Regions from separate parts of the Bifidobacterium sp. 2450 genome, predicted to be linked through region 1. Evidence: riboswitches for the same ligand, from Rfam matches in the RefSeq annotation. Region 1 holds a riboswitch; each other region holds the start of a gene.
What was found. A riboswitch is a leader RNA that binds a small molecule or an ion and turns the genes downstream of it on or off. The one in region 1 is predicted to bind thiamine pyrophosphate.
Positions count from the first base shown of each region.

Region 2: it holds a riboswitch for thiamine pyrophosphate, as region 1 does, so the genes downstream of both, ACEUKI_RS01020 (hydroxyethylthiazole kinase) here and thiS (sulfur carrier protein ThiS) in region 1, are expected to answer to the same signal.
Region 3: it holds a riboswitch for thiamine pyrophosphate, as region 1 does, so the genes downstream of both, tenA (thiaminase II) here and thiS (sulfur carrier protein ThiS) in region 1, are expected to answer to the same signal.

Region 1 covers NZ_JBHEEA010000003.1:198,698-203,519, forward strand. Annotated here, with positions in the region: gene ACEUKI_RS01985 (HD domain-containing protein) at 1-452, opposite strand, end outside; gene ACEUKI_RS01990 (rhodanese-like domain-containing protein) at 610-966, opposite strand; gene thiF (thiazole biosynthesis adenylyltransferase ThiF) at 1,023-1,832, opposite strand; gene ACEUKI_RS02000 (thiazole synthase) at 1,928-2,797, opposite strand; gene thiS (sulfur carrier protein ThiS) at 2,809-3,003, opposite strand; TPP riboswitch at 3,178-3,281, opposite strand; gene argH (argininosuccinate lyase) at 3,352-4,822, opposite strand, start outside.
Region 2 covers NZ_JBHEEA010000002.1:100,999-105,820, reverse strand. Annotated here, with positions in the region: gene dusB (tRNA dihydrouridine synthase DusB) at 1-191, opposite strand, end outside; gene ACEUKI_RS01025 (glycine--tRNA ligase) at 336-1,808, opposite strand; TPP riboswitch at 2,145-2,253, shown strand; gene ACEUKI_RS01020 (hydroxyethylthiazole kinase) at 2,244-3,188, shown strand; gene thiC (phosphomethylpyrimidine synthase ThiC) at 3,271-4,822, shown strand, end outside.
Region 3 covers NZ_JBHEEA010000006.1:180,813-185,634, reverse strand. Annotated here, with positions in the region: gene ACEUKI_RS05230 (alpha/beta hydrolase) at 1-838, opposite strand, end outside; gene ACEUKI_RS05225 (macro domain-containing protein) at 913-1,422, opposite strand; partial or broken gene ACEUKI_RS05220 (phosphoesterase) at 1,443-2,188, opposite strand; TPP riboswitch at 2,328-2,496, shown strand; gene tenA (thiaminase II) at 2,487-3,221, shown strand; gene ACEUKI_RS05210 (hypothetical protein) at 3,209-3,493, shown strand; gene ACEUKI_RS05205 (alpha/beta hydrolase) at 3,618-4,250, opposite strand; gene ACEUKI_RS05200 (tRNA (adenine-N1)-methyltransferase) at 4,333-4,822, shown strand, end outside.

The DNA of each region.
Region 1 (4,822 bases):
GCGGTGGCGGAGCATTTGTCCGCCAAGGTGACCAGATAGCCTTCGATATAGCGCGGCGGCACCGGGGTCATCGGGAACATGTGGTTCTCGATGCTGTTGCGTTCGATATCGTTGAGCTTGAAGTCCTTCAGGGCATTGACCAGGGCGGCGCGGCCATGGGTGAAGCCATGCCACTGGTGTTCGCCGTTATCCCAATCGTGCCAGTCGTACAGGAAGTAATCGTGCAGGAGAGCCGCGCGAATCAGGGATTTGAGGTCGACGCGGTACCACAGGTGTGCGCGGTCGGCCATCCACACAGCCAGGCAGGCGACACGCACGGAATGTTCGAACGTGGTGACATTGCCGTGCTGGTAGCAGCAGCGTTCGATCTGCATGTGGCGATGCTCGATGACCTCACGGCCGTGCTTGGCGACCAGGCGTTGAATCTGCGTTCGGGTGAGCAGATGTCCCACGGTTTCGACCCTCCGTTCGGGTTGGTTCAATGCAATCCCTTGTTGTGAACTACGATTACCCGACGATATTCAAGAATCCATCGAGTAATACCGTGACCGATTGTAGGGCACACGTATGTCCGTGCACACTCATCCAAAAGAACGACAACGGGAACCGTTAATCGTGGTGGGTTTCAAGATAGTCGAGATAACCCTGAAAACCGCCATCGAGGCTTGCTACATCGTAACCGCGATCGGCAAGGATTTCAGCTACTTCCTCGCTCCACCATCCTTGAGCACAATAGACTACGACAGTTCGATTTGTGGGCACGGTTTTGAGCACATGGGCCAGAGGGTCGAGTGGTGCATTGGTGGCGTCTTCGACCGGGTGGGCGGCGAAGTCGGCTGGTTCCCTCAAGTCGAGCAGCGTGACCGTATTCGGGTCGAGCTTGGCAAATTCCGCCGGCGTGATGCGGCGGTACGATGCTTCACTGCTCTCATCGTCATCGACCGCATTATGCAAAGCAATAGGCATGTTCTTCCCCTCTCGTTCTGATCTTGGCTCCCCTCAAGGAGGGACGCCACATAGCTCTAAATCGCGCAGGCCGGCTGAATATAGTTGGCCGGATCAATAGCAGTAATGGTCGGCTGCTCACCGCACACCGGGCAATCCGGCACATGCTTTGGCAGTGGGACCCGTCGAATATTCATGGTCAGGGCATCCACAGTGAGCATGCGAGCCACGAGCGGCTCCCCCACGCCGGCAATCAGCTTGACGGCCTCAGTCGCCTCCAGACTGCCGATCACGCCGACCACCGCGCCCAGTACGCCGGCTTCCTTGCAGGTCGGAATCTCACCGGCGGCGGGCATGTCGCGGAAGATGCAGCGGTAGCAGGGGCCTCCGCCGGGAATGACGGTCATCACCTGACCGGCGAATCCGACCACACCGGCATGGATATACGGCTTGCCGGCCAGCACGCAGGCGTCATTGATGAGGAATTTTGCGGCGAAGTTGTCGGTGGCATCGATCACCAGATCGTACGGTTCGATGAGGCCGGCGATGTTGCTCGCGTCGACGAGCTCGTAGTAGGTATCAACCGTCACATCCGGGTTGAGCGCGCGGATGGCTGTGGCCGCGGATTCCACTTTGGGCGCTCCGACACGTGCAGTGGTATGGATGATTTGGCGTTGCAGATTGCTCATATCCACCACATCGCCGTCCACCAGTCCGATATGGCCGACGCCAGCCGCCGCCAGATACAGGGCGGCCGGAGAACCAAGCCCTCCCGCTCCGATGATGAGCACGCTGGAGACCAGCAACCGCTTTTGCCCTTTGACCCCCACGCCCTTCAAAATCAAGTGCCGAGCATACCGTTCAAGTTGTTCATCCGTTAATGCCATATTCCATGTTCCTCATGTATCACAACCCAGCTCCCCTTGCCAGGGGAGCTGTCGCCGGAGGCGACTGAGGGGGTAGTCCCGTTCTTGAAATGTCCTCAGTGCAAATACCCCGTAGTCGGGCTGGACGGCACAGCCTGCCCCTCGGTCACCTTGCCAAGGCCAGACAAATACGCCGCACGACCAGCATCGATGGCGTGCTTGAACGCCTCAGCCATCAGCGGGATATTGCCAGCAGAGGCAACGGCCGTGTACGCCATCACCGCATCCGCACCCATCTCCATCGCATCGCAGGCCTGGCTCGGGCGTCCGATACCAGCGTCGATGATGACCGGCACATGCGCATTGGCGATGATGATTTCGATGAAGTCACGCATGCGCAGGCCCATATTGGAGCCGATCAACGAACCGAGCGGCATAACGGCAGCGGCACCGGCCTCCTCCAGCTGACGGGCCGCAATCGGGTCCGGGAACATGTAGGGCATGACCACGAAGCCTTCCTTGGCCAACATTTCGGTGGCTCGGATGGTTTCGGCGTTGTCCGGCAAGAGGTACTTGGTCTCGTGTTCGATTTCGACCTTGACGAAGTCGGTGTGGCACACTTCGCGTGCCAGTCGGGCGATACGCACGGCTTCCTCGGCGTTGCGCGCACCGGAGGTGTTGGGCAGCAGCGTAATGCCTTCGGGAATGTAGTCGAGCACGCTGTTCTCGGTGGTCTGCGCGCGGCGCAGTGCCATGGTGACGATTTGCGTGCCTGCATGTTCGACCGTGGCCTTGATGAGGTTCAGGTCGTAGCGGCCGGAGCCCAAAATGAATCGCGACTGGAACTCGTGACCGCCCAGGTTCAGCGGCTTGTCTTCCACCGGGAGAATCGGCGCGGCGGTGCCGACCGGATTGGTGACGGCGGGCTGCGGCGGCAGCGGAGTCGCCTCAACAGATGCTTCAGTAACCGGATTAATATTGCTCATAGCTTTTCCTTTCATCCACCCTGTACAAACTGCACAATTTCCATGACGCACTGGTCGTCGAGCATGGCGTCGGCACGCTTATCGCGCGGGATAATCTCACCATTGAGTTCGATGGCCACACGCTCGGCGCGGAATCCGTGCGCTTCGAGATAATCGGCGACGCTGACCGGCGTCTCGAGCGTGACCTGCTCTCCGTTGACCTGCATAATATCCTTTCAGATAGTAAAAAAGGGCGCACGAAACGAACCGTACCTTAAGTGGTGCGCCCATTCATGAACCCAATCATGCGACCGTTCGACCGCTGTGATGTATTGGCTCCATCACGACCGTCTCACGGCTGAATTATGCAAACGGAATGAAAGCTGTATCGGAGAACCCGGCAAATCTGCGACAACGATTCCTTACGGCGGCATGACCCGCGTCAAGTTCCCCGGTCGAAGTCTGGCGACTTCCTCTCAGCCTCACGGCTCCCGTTCGTTACGATTTCTCAGTGTATGCCGTTGCAGTGACAACAGCAAAATGAAGCTCCCTCTGACGAGGGAGCTTCATTGGGACTAGAACGTGCCGGGGGCTTTGTAGGCGGAGCCATCCGACGTGGATGCGGGGAAGAGCTTGAGTTCTTCGGCCTCGGCCTTGGCGTCGGCGATCTGCTCGCGCACGCGACCGTAAGCGGTGCCGCCCTTGCCGTTGCGGGAGTCGACCGAACCGTGGCTGGAGAGCACTTCGCGTACTCCCGGAGCCTTGTCGGCCGGCAGGAACGCGGCGAAGGTCTCGATGAAGTCATTGTCGGTCAGATCCCACAGTTCCTGGCCGCGGCCTTCGGCGAGCTTGACGCAGGCACCAGAGAGCTCGTGCGCGTGGCGGAACGGCACACCGTTCTTGACGAGCCATTCGGCGATGTCGGTGGCCAGCGCGAAGCCGGTCGGAGCTTCCTCTTCCAGGCGGTCGCCGTCGAAGTGCATGGTCCTGACCATGCCGGTGAAGGCGGGCAGCAGCACTTCGAGCGTATCGACCTGGTCGAACACGGCCTCCTTGTCTTCCTGCAGATCGCGAGCGTAGGCGGTGGGCAGGCCCTTCAGGGTGGCCAGCAGACCGGTCAGATCGCCGATGAGTCGGCCGGACTTGCCGCGGGCGAGCTCGGCGATATCCGGGTTCTTCTTCTGCGGCATGATGGAGGAGCCGGTGGAATAGCCGTCGTCGAGCTTGACGAAGGCGAACTCCTGGGTGTTCCAGATGATGATCTCCTCGGACAGGCGGGAGATGTCCACGCCGGTCATGGCGGCCACGAACGCGAATTCGGCCACGAGATCACGTGCGGCGGTGCCATCGATGGAGTTGTCGGTCACGCGGGAGAAGCCGAGCTCACGCGCCACGGCCTCCGGGTCGAGGCCGAGCGTGTTGCCGGCCAGCGCGCCGGAGCCGTACGGAGAGGCGTTGATGCGCTTGTCCCAGTCGATCAGTCGCTGCACGTCGCGAATCAGCGGCCAAGCGTGGGCCATGAGCTGGTGCGCGAGCAGCACGGGCTGGGCGTGCTGCATGTGGGTGCGGCCCGGCATCACGGTGCGGCCGGCCTTTTCGCTCTGCTCGATCAGGGCGTTGACGAGGTCAAGCAGGAGTCCGGCGATCACACGGGAGTGGCGGCGCAACCACATGCGAATCAGGCAGGCGATCTGGTCGTTGCGGGAACGGCCGGCCCTGAGCTTGCCGCCGAGTTCATCGCCGGCAATGTCAATCAGACCGCGTTCGAGGGCGGTGGCCTCGTCCTCATCGTCTTCGATGGGGGCGAAGGAGCCATCGTCAACGTGGCGCTGGAGCGTGTCGAGCGCATCCTCCATGCGCTGCAGCTCGTCGGCGGTCAGAAGTCCCGCACGGCCGAGAGCACGGGCGTGGGCGCGGGAACCGGCGATGTCGTCGTCGACCAAGCGCCAGTCGAACTGCGTGGACCTGGACAGTCGGGCCAATTCCGGCGACGGACCAGACGTAAAGCGACCACCCCACAGGGCCAGATGTTCGTTGTTCTCAGTC
Region 2 (4,822 bases), on a different contig from region 1:
ACGCGGAAGGGCCAGTTGGTCACTCCCGCCATCGGCGAGAGCACCACCGGGGTCGGCACGGTGATGTTGCCGAGTTGGACCGGGGCGATATGCACCGGGGTCCCGGGGCGCGCCGGCGCGTCCGTACGTGGGTCGAGGTTGTCGGTCTCGTGATGCTCGGTGAGCACTGTTTCGGATTCGGATTGTGCCATGTGATTCCTAAGAAAATAAGTAGGGGCTCCCCTGAGAGAGGAGCCCCGGCGTCTATCGCCGCCACTTCGCCTACAAACAGCCCACTGGGATGTTTTCCTTACGGCTCAGCCCACAGAGGGGAGCCCAAGTTGTGCGACTCCGGCTTAGTACAGGCCGCCGGCTTCCCGAACGCCGGACTCAGGCCAAGGCTCACCGCCCATTTCCACAGGCTTCAGGGGCACGCGGGTGCGCTTCTCGCCGATACGGGCGGCCACGTAATCGGCCACCTTGTCAAGAGCGACGCGCTCCTGGGCCATGGTGTCACGCTCACGGATGGTCACGGCGTGGTCCTCGAGGGTGTCGAAGTCCACGGTGATGCACAGCGGGGTGCCGATCTCGTCCTGACGACGGTAACGACGACCGATGGCACCGGACTCGTCGTAGTCGATCATCCACTCGTTGAAGCGCAGGTCGTCGGCCAGGTTCTGGGCCACGGTCTGCAGTTCGGGCTTCTTGCTCAGCGGCAGCACGGCGGCCTTGACCGGGGCCAGACGCGGGTCGAGACGCAGCACGGTGCGCTTGTCAACGCCGCCCTTGGTGTTCGGGGCCTCGTCCACATCGTAGGCGTCCACGAGGAAGCACATCAGGGAGCGGGTCAGGCCGGCGGCCGGTTCGATGACGTACGGCACGTACTTCTCGCCGGTGGCCTGGTTGAAGTAGCTCAGGTCTTCGCCGGAGTGCTTGGAGTGCGCGCTCAAATCGTAATCGGTACGGTTGGCGATGCCTTCGAGCTCGCCCCAGTCGGAACCCTGGAAGCCGAACTTGTATTCGATGTCCACGGTGCGCTTGGAGTAGTGGGAGAGCTTCTCCTTCGGGTGCTCGTAGTGGCGCAGGTTCTCCGGCCTGACGCCGAGGTCGATGTACCAGCGGGTGCGGGCGTCGATCCAGTACTGGTGCCATTCCTCATCGGTGCCGGGCGTGACGAAGAACTCCATCTCCATCTGCTCGAACTCACGGGTGCGGAAGATGAAGTTACCCGGGGTGATCTCGTTACGGAAGGACTTACCCATGTTGGCGATGCCGAACGGCGGCCTGGAACGGGAAGAGGTCATCACGTTCTTGAAGTCCACGAAGATGCCCTGTGCAGTCTCCGGGCGCAGGTAGTGCAGGCTGTTCTCGTCCTCGACCGGGCCGAGGTGGGTGCGCAGCATCATGTTGAAGTCGCGCGGTTCGGTCCACTGGCCACGGGTGCCGCAGTTCGGGCAGACGATGTCCTTCATGCCGTTTTCCGGCATCTTGTCGTCGTGCTTCTCGGCGTAGGATTCCTCGAGCTTGTCGGCGCGGTTGCGCTTGTGGCAGTTGAGACACTCGACGAGCGGATCGTTGAACACGCTCACGTGGCCGGACGCCACCCACACTTCGGGCGGCAGAATGATGGAAGTGTCGACACCGACGACATCAGGACGGGTGACGACCATGGAGCGCCACCATTCACGCTTGATATTGTCCTTGAGAGCGACGCCGAGGGGGCCGTAATCCCAAGCGGAACGGGTGCCGCCGTAAATTTCGCCGGCGGGGAACACGAAGCCGCGACGCTTCGCAAGGGATACGACTTCATCGAGTTTGGACTGAGCCACAATGCACCTTCTGGTTTGAACGGTTTGGGGGTCTAATAACAACCGCTTCAGGATAGCCGTATATGGTGACAGGTCAGGCGGCATTATCCGGTATATGTTCCGCGTCTCACGAGCGGCCGTTCGCAGCGATTCCTCTATCGCAACACCTCCATATTGTTCCTGTTGTTTTACCCTTCCCGAATTTGTACCACTGGCATCGCGTCAGCGTCACAAATGCGGGAGATGTTGCTCGGCGGAGGCGTCTATGTATCACGAATGGACGGGACGCGCCAGACCTGACGACACGTATCGAACAAATCCGTCACGATAATGTCCATGTTGGCGCATAGCGTCGGCACTGTAATGCAGGGGAACTCGCATGTGGTTCGCGAGTTGAGAAAGGCCTGAGCCTGACCCTTAGAACCTGTTGGTTAAGACCATCGTAGGGAGCAGTAAATGAGCAATAGTGCATCATCGTTTACCGGTGTGTCCAGCGGTTGTACCGCCGGGACTCCGGTTCCAGCCGATTCACCCATCCGTGACAATATCGCCGATGCCGTTCGCCGCGTACGCGAGACGACTCCGTTGGCCCAGTCATTCACCAATTTTGTGACCATCAATTTGGTTGCCAACGCGCAACTGGCGGCCGGCGGCACTGCGGCCATGAGTTTCCTGCCGGACGACGTGATCGAAACCGCGAAAATCGCGGGCGCGAACTACATCAACGTGGGCACGCTGCTGCCGTTCTATAAGGACGCACTGCCCGAAATCGCCCAGCGACTCAACTACTTGGACAAGCCGTGGGTGCTCGACCCGGTGGCCGCCGGCATCGGCCGCACCCGTACCGCCATTCTTCAGGCCTTCAAGGCCGCTCCCCCGACCATGATTCGCGCGAATGCATCCGAGGTAATCGCGCTGGCGAACATGTGGGGGCTCAATACCGAAACCGTGGGGGACGTTTCCGAGCACCGCCCCGCCGGAGTGGAATCCGTCGACGACGTGGAGTCCGCAACCGGTGCGGCGGTGGCGCTGGCACAGTATCTGACCGAACAGCACGCCAAGCATTCCTCCCATGACGCTTCCACCCGCTGCGCCGTGGCCGTGTCCGGCATCGCCGATCTGGTGACCGATGGCGAAACCGTGTACCGGCTGCCGGGCGGTAGCGCGATGATGACCAAGATCACCGGTGCCGGCTGCTCGCTGGGCGGCGTGGCTGCCACGTATTTGGCGGTCTCCGATCCGTTGACCGCCGCCCTGTCCGCGTCTCTGCTGTACAACCGCGCGGGAGAGGTGGCCGATACAAGTTCGCACGGGCCGGGCTCGTTCCAAGTCGCGTTCCTTGACGCGCTGTGGAATGTGACCGCCGGACAGGTGGCGGAATCCGAGATTTTGGTGCAGTAGTTTCAGTTCCCTCTGATGAGGGAGCTCATAACAGTTTTTTCCAATAAGACTTCCACAAGAAACAACAAAAGCAGGAATAATAATGAATATTGAATACCCATACGACTCCATGCGCGACAGCTTCGACCTGTCCGCGTACTTCGTGGTGGGGCCGGAGGACTGCAAAGGCCGTCCGCTGACCGACGTGGTGGATCAGGCTCTGCACGGCGGCGCAACCTTCATCCAACTGCGCGCCAAGGAGGCCGATGCCTCTGAGCTGACCGACATGGCTCGCGACATCGCGCAGATCATCGAGGACAATGAGAAGTCCGATTCCGTGGCCTTTGTGATCGACGACCGTGCCGACGTGGTGTGGCAGGCCCGCCGCAAGGGCATCAAGGTGGACGGTGTGCACATCGGCCAAACCGACATGGAGCCGCGCGAAGCCCGCGCCCTGCTCGGCGACGAGGCCATCGTGGGTCTGTCGGCTGAGACCGAAAGCCTCGTTCGGCTCATCAACGAGCTGCCCGACGGCTGCATCGACTACATTGGCGCCGGCCCTCTGCACGTCTCCACCACCAAGCCCGAGGCTTCCGTGGGCGGCAACGACGGCTCCGGCAAGACGCTGGACGCCGCCCAGATCAACACCATCTGCGTTGCCAGTGAATTCCCGGTGGTCGTGGGCGGCGGCGTGACCGCAGCCGATATGGCCATGCTCGCCGATACCAAGGCTGCCGGCTGGTTCGCGGTCTCCGCCATCGCGGGTGCCGAGGACCCGGAAGAGGCCGCGCGCACCATGGTCGAAGACTGGAAGGCCGTCCGCGGCGACAAGAAGCACGGCTACGCGCCGCGCGTCGTAACCCACACCCCCGTTACTGACACTCAGGCTGCTCAGGAGGGGGCCGCGAAGCCTGGTTCCGAGGCCACTGAGAAGAAGTTCACCAACGCCAAGGACGCCAAGGATGCCCAGAAGCTTGCCAAGCAGCAGCGCGTGGACATCGCTGCCCGTGGTTCCAAGCAGCGCGACAAGGCGCACATCCGCAAGACCAAGTCCGTACCGTTCACCTATCAGTACGGTTCCTACGATCTGGAAGTGCCGTACACCGAAATCAAGCTGAGCGACACGCCCGGCGTGGGCCCGAACCCGCCGTTCCACGATTACAACACCGAAGGCCCCAAGTGCGACCCGAAGGAAGGCTTGAAGCCCCTGCGTCTCGACTGGATTCGCGACCGCGGCGACATCGAAGACTACGAGGGCCGCCGCCGCAACCTTGAGGACGATGGCAAGCGCGCCATCAAGCGCGGCCGCGCCACCAAGGAATGGCGTGGACGCAAGCATGAGCCGATGCGCGCCAAGGATCACCCGATCACCCAGATGTGGTACGCCCGCCACGGCATCATCACCCCGGAGATGCAGTACGTGGCCACCCGCGAGAACTGCGATGTGGAGCTCGTGCGCTCCGAGCTGGCCGCCGGCCGCGCAGTGATGCCCTGCAACATCAACCACCCCGAGGCCGAGCCGATGATTATCGGATCCGCCTTCCTGACCAAGCTCAACGCCAACATGGGCAACTCGGCCGTCACCTCCTCCATCGATGAGGAAGTGGAGAAGCTGACGTGGGCCACCAAGTGGGGTGCCGATACCGTGATGGACC
Region 3 (4,822 bases), on a different contig from region 1:
CGTCCACGCCGTGCTTGACCAGCCGGTCGCGCATCTTGACGGATTGATGGTAGGGGACCACGGTGTCGGCGGTACCGTGCAACAGGAGCATCGGCGGATACTGTTGGTCATCCCGCACCTGCAGGTAGGGGCTCATGTCAGCCGCGCGCTGACGGACCTCGGCATTGATGCCGGTCTCATGGGTCGCGCCCACCACGGCCGCGAACGGGCCGAAATAATACAGCCGGAATGGATTGGTCTCATCGTCGAATGCGTCGACAGCTTCAAGCATGTCGGTGGGCGGGAAGCAGCTGACCACGTACTTCACCGCATCGCTTTCATCGGCATTGGTGCCGTCCTCATACCGCGGATCGTCGGCGGTCAACCCCACCAGCAGCGACGTGTTGCCGCCGGACGACGTGCCCCAGATGCCGAGACGGTCGGGGTCCGCGTGCCATTGACGTGCGTTTGCCCTGAGATAGCGGATGGCTGCTTTGACGTCCTCGAGATATGCGGGGAACATGTCGTGGGGATCGCTCGAGGCATCGCGATGATTCACCGTAGCCACCACAAAGCCTTCGCGGGCCAAAGCCGAGAGCTGCGGGATCTCGTAGTCGCGATGCGGCGTGGTCCAGGCGCTGCCTTGCACGAATACCACGGTGGGGTAGCGGCGGTCATCGTCATCGCCGGTGGATTGCGGGGCGATGATATCCATTACCAGATCATCGGCCCCGGTCTTGTACGCCACGTTGCGGGTCAGCGAGGCCAGCCCGGCAAGCGTGGGATTAGATGGAATATGGATGGCGCCGTCCGAACCAGTGACGTTTTCGGCGGCTTTGGATGAGTCGATGGTTTGCATGGAATCCCCCTGGTTCTGTTGCAATACAGGACATCATACAGATGATACGAGGCCGATCGCTGATGATCGCGCGACTACCGATACAACGCCAGAAACACGGAACAATCGGAGTCTCCTACGCCCTGCTCGGACTGTCCGCCTGAATGATTGCGATTGCTGGTGGCGAGAAACGCGTGTATCTCATCCCTAGCTACCGCGAGCGCTGCATCCCGCGGATAGCCGTAAATCCCGGCGGAAATCAGCGGGAATGCGATGCTTCCGCAGCCGAGCGACACAGCAAGCTCCATCGAATTGCGATAACAGGCGCGCAGCAGTTGTTCCTCACCGGCATCACCGCCCTGCCAAATCGGGCCGGCGGTGTGAATCACGTATCGGGCGGACAATGCGAAGCCTGGTGTCGCTACGGCGCAACCGGTGAGAATAGGGGAAAGTCGGTCACAGGCCTCCTGCATATCCCGAGCTCCCGCCGCACGGAAAATCGCGCCGCACACGCCGCCGCCCATCAACAACCGCGTGTTCGCCGCGTTAACAATCGCATCCACCTGCATGGTGGTGATGTCCTGATGCACAATTCGCAGTGGCATGACTGCTATCCCTTTATTCTTTAGAACGACGGCATATCAAGCGACGGTGCTTGTGACCTGTCGGGCTAGCCGATGCGCTGCCATCGTCATGTTCACGGAACCAATCGATAACCTGCGCCTCGCTCACCGGCATCAAGCCCCATGCATCCAATCCGACGTTCAGAGCCTCCGGACGGGCCCCATCGGGCGAAAGCTGATGCGTGTGACCATACAGCAGCTTGCGACCGTCAAACGGCAGGGCCTTACCGCTGAACTTTGCCACATCGTCGGGCCAGCTGTACGACAAATCCTCCCGATATGGGAAGTGGGACAGATTCACTATGCCAAGTCCTTCGATTTCGACCGTATCGTTCGGCTCAAGGCTCTCGAACAGGTTGAGTGTGGGCCGATCTTCAAGCCACCAACCATCGTGATTGCCGATCACACCATGCAAATGCTTGCAATTGAGCGCGCGTAGACAGTTCTTCAAATGCGTCAGTGACGTGCGAAAACCGATGTCGCCCAGAATCCACAACTCATCGTCCGGCCCGACCATCGCATTGATATTGTCCACGATCGCTTTGTCGTGAGCATCCGTATCGGCTGCCGTACGGAACGTCGGCCCCGAGTCCAGCGTCGTCTCCTTGGCCCAATCCTCAGCGGCTTTGCGCCCATGCGCGCGCAGTATTTCCTCATAGCTTGAGCGCGTTGGGTCGAATGTCGTAAAACCTCGTAACACGGTGACCAGCGGATGCCCGAAATGCGTATCGGTGGTGAAATACTTCATTGACGGTCCTCCTGCGGTGCTGTCCTTGCCGCAACCGGTGCAAGGACATTACGAATGACTCCATCCTAAGTCCATAAGCGCCATGTGAGGAGTCGCAAGGATGGCCATCAGCCCGTGTCTGTTCGTGTTGCCATAATAAGGCGCATTGCAGGGGAACCCATGAACCAAGCCGATACCAACCGAGCCGGTACGGTGCCATTCGCGCCGAGACCGAATCAATCGCCGGCATGCGGGTTGAGAAAGGCATAAGGCCTGACCCTTGGAACCTGTTGGTCAACACCATCGGAGGGAGCAAATGATGACTTTTGACGCCGCTGCATTCGGCCCGATTACCTTGGACCATCTGCCGCCGTTCGCGCAACGACTGCGCGAGGCCGCCAACTTGGTCTGGGAGGAGGGATACCGGCAGCCGTTCCTGCGCGAGCTGGGCAACGGGACGCTCGATCGCGAGCGCTTCGCATTCTATCTGCTGCAGGACTACCGTTACCTAAACGACTACGCCAAGGTTCACGCTCTGGCCCTCACCAAAACCCAGGATCCCGAAGTCATGCGGTTCATGGCCGACGTGCAGAACGGTATCTTCAATGTGGAGTCCGCGATGCACCGCAAATACATGGCAAGCTACGGCATCAGCGAGCAGGAAATGAACTCGGTTCGTCAGTCCGCGTTCGCCCGCGCCTACACGTCGAACATCCTTTCGATCGCATATGGCAATCCTTTAGTCGATGTTCTCGTGGCCGTGCTGCCCTGCGCATGGGTGTACGCCGACTATGGGCAGCGTCTCGCCGCCGAATTCACGGACACGCTTGATTCCAACCCGTACAAGAGCTGGGTGGACATGTACAAAACCGAGGAGTTCTGGAGCAGCTCCGCATGGCTGATCGAACATATCGAGCAGCTGACCGAACACCTGAGCGCAGAACGCAAGGACGAACTCGTGGACATCTTCGTGACCGGCGTGCAGAACGAATACATGTTCTGGTCGAGTGCCTACGACATGCAGTACACGTGGAAACCCGAATGGGACGTGTGAGGCGCACGATGGATGAGCGGTGGGCGCGTGCTTTGCGCGCCAAGGGCATTGATATTGACGGGGCTGACGGTGCTGGTGGGAAACGGGCACACGACGGCAAACGGCATACCAACATCACGGGTACTGGTCGACGCTCCGAGTCCCAGCCGGCTGCCGGGCACTGCGGTCGATCCAATACCAGTACGAATCTGCCGGGACTGAAGGTGACGGCACACGCCACGCCATTCAAGGCCACCGGTCATAAGGGCGGCATCAGCCGGCAGGGGAATTGAGCTGATCGCAGAACCATCGCGCGATGAATGGGCGTGGCCAACGCCATTCCCCATTGTTGAGCCGCTTCTACTTGGACCGGTACCTCTTTGAACGGAGATATTCCATATTGGAGCTATTCCGGCATCATATGGCACGTAGGAAATCCCGGATATCGGCGATTTCCTCATCACAGATGGCATGGGCCATGCCGGAATACTCGCGATAGGTCAGATGCCCGGCCCGTTCAAGGACCTGATGGGCCGTTTGCTGGTCGGGCAGCGGAATCGTGCGGTCCTGCGCGCCGTACGCCAGGAAGAATCGGGTAAGGGAGTCAAGCGCCGCCTGTTCCTCGCCCATGAACGAAGGACTGAGCAGGATCGCGGCATCGAACAACGTCGGATGCGCCTTGACCAGACGATACGACAGATAACCGCCTTGGGAGAAACCGATCAATATCTTCCTGCGATGGGCGAGTGCCGAGGCGTCCAGCAGTGAAGTCACCGCATCCCCGACCGCCGCGCATTCGCGTTGGCGCTCGTCCACGCCGCAGCCGTCGGGATACCAGTAATTGCCGCCCATATAGGGCCGCGCGTAGGTGGCACGGAACGAGATATAGCTGGGTGCGGCGGCAATTGCGGCCGGGGCCGCATCGGCTCGCGTCGGCGCATATACGGCGTCGAGAATCCGCACCATCTCGCTTTCGTCGTTGCCGTAACCGTGGAACATCAGGAAAATGGGGTCATTGCCGCCGGCATCGATCTGGCTTGTCATCTGCATTCGCATCGTCATCACCTCACCAACGAGCTTACATGCATTAGACTTGTAGCGATTGACCCACCGAGCACGCAAGGAGCAAGTTATGGAGCCGAGGCGCGGGGCGCTGACCGCAGGCGAGAAGGTGCAGTTCACCGACCGCAAGGGCAAGAAGATCACCGATCAGCTGGTTGCCGGCGGCTCCACACAAACCGAGCATGGCTTGATTCTGCACGATGATGTGATCGGCAGGATCGAAGGCGCGGTCATCCTCACCGTACACGCCAAACGAGAGGCGCAGGTCAATCAGGTCTACCCCGAAAAGGACAGGAACAAGCCGTGGAAGTCCTCGCGCGCCATCGGCGGCTGGGAGTATGCGGTGATGCGCCCACGTCTGGCCGACTACGTGCTCTCCATGCCGCGCGGCGCGCAGATCATGTATCCGAAAGACATCGCCCAGGTCATCCAGCTCGGCGACATTCGCTCCGGCATGCGCGTGCTGGAATCCGGCGCCGGCTCGGGGGCGATGAGCGTCAACCTGTTGGACGCCGTAGGACAGGATGGCCACCTGACCACCATCGAGCTGCGTCCCGAAT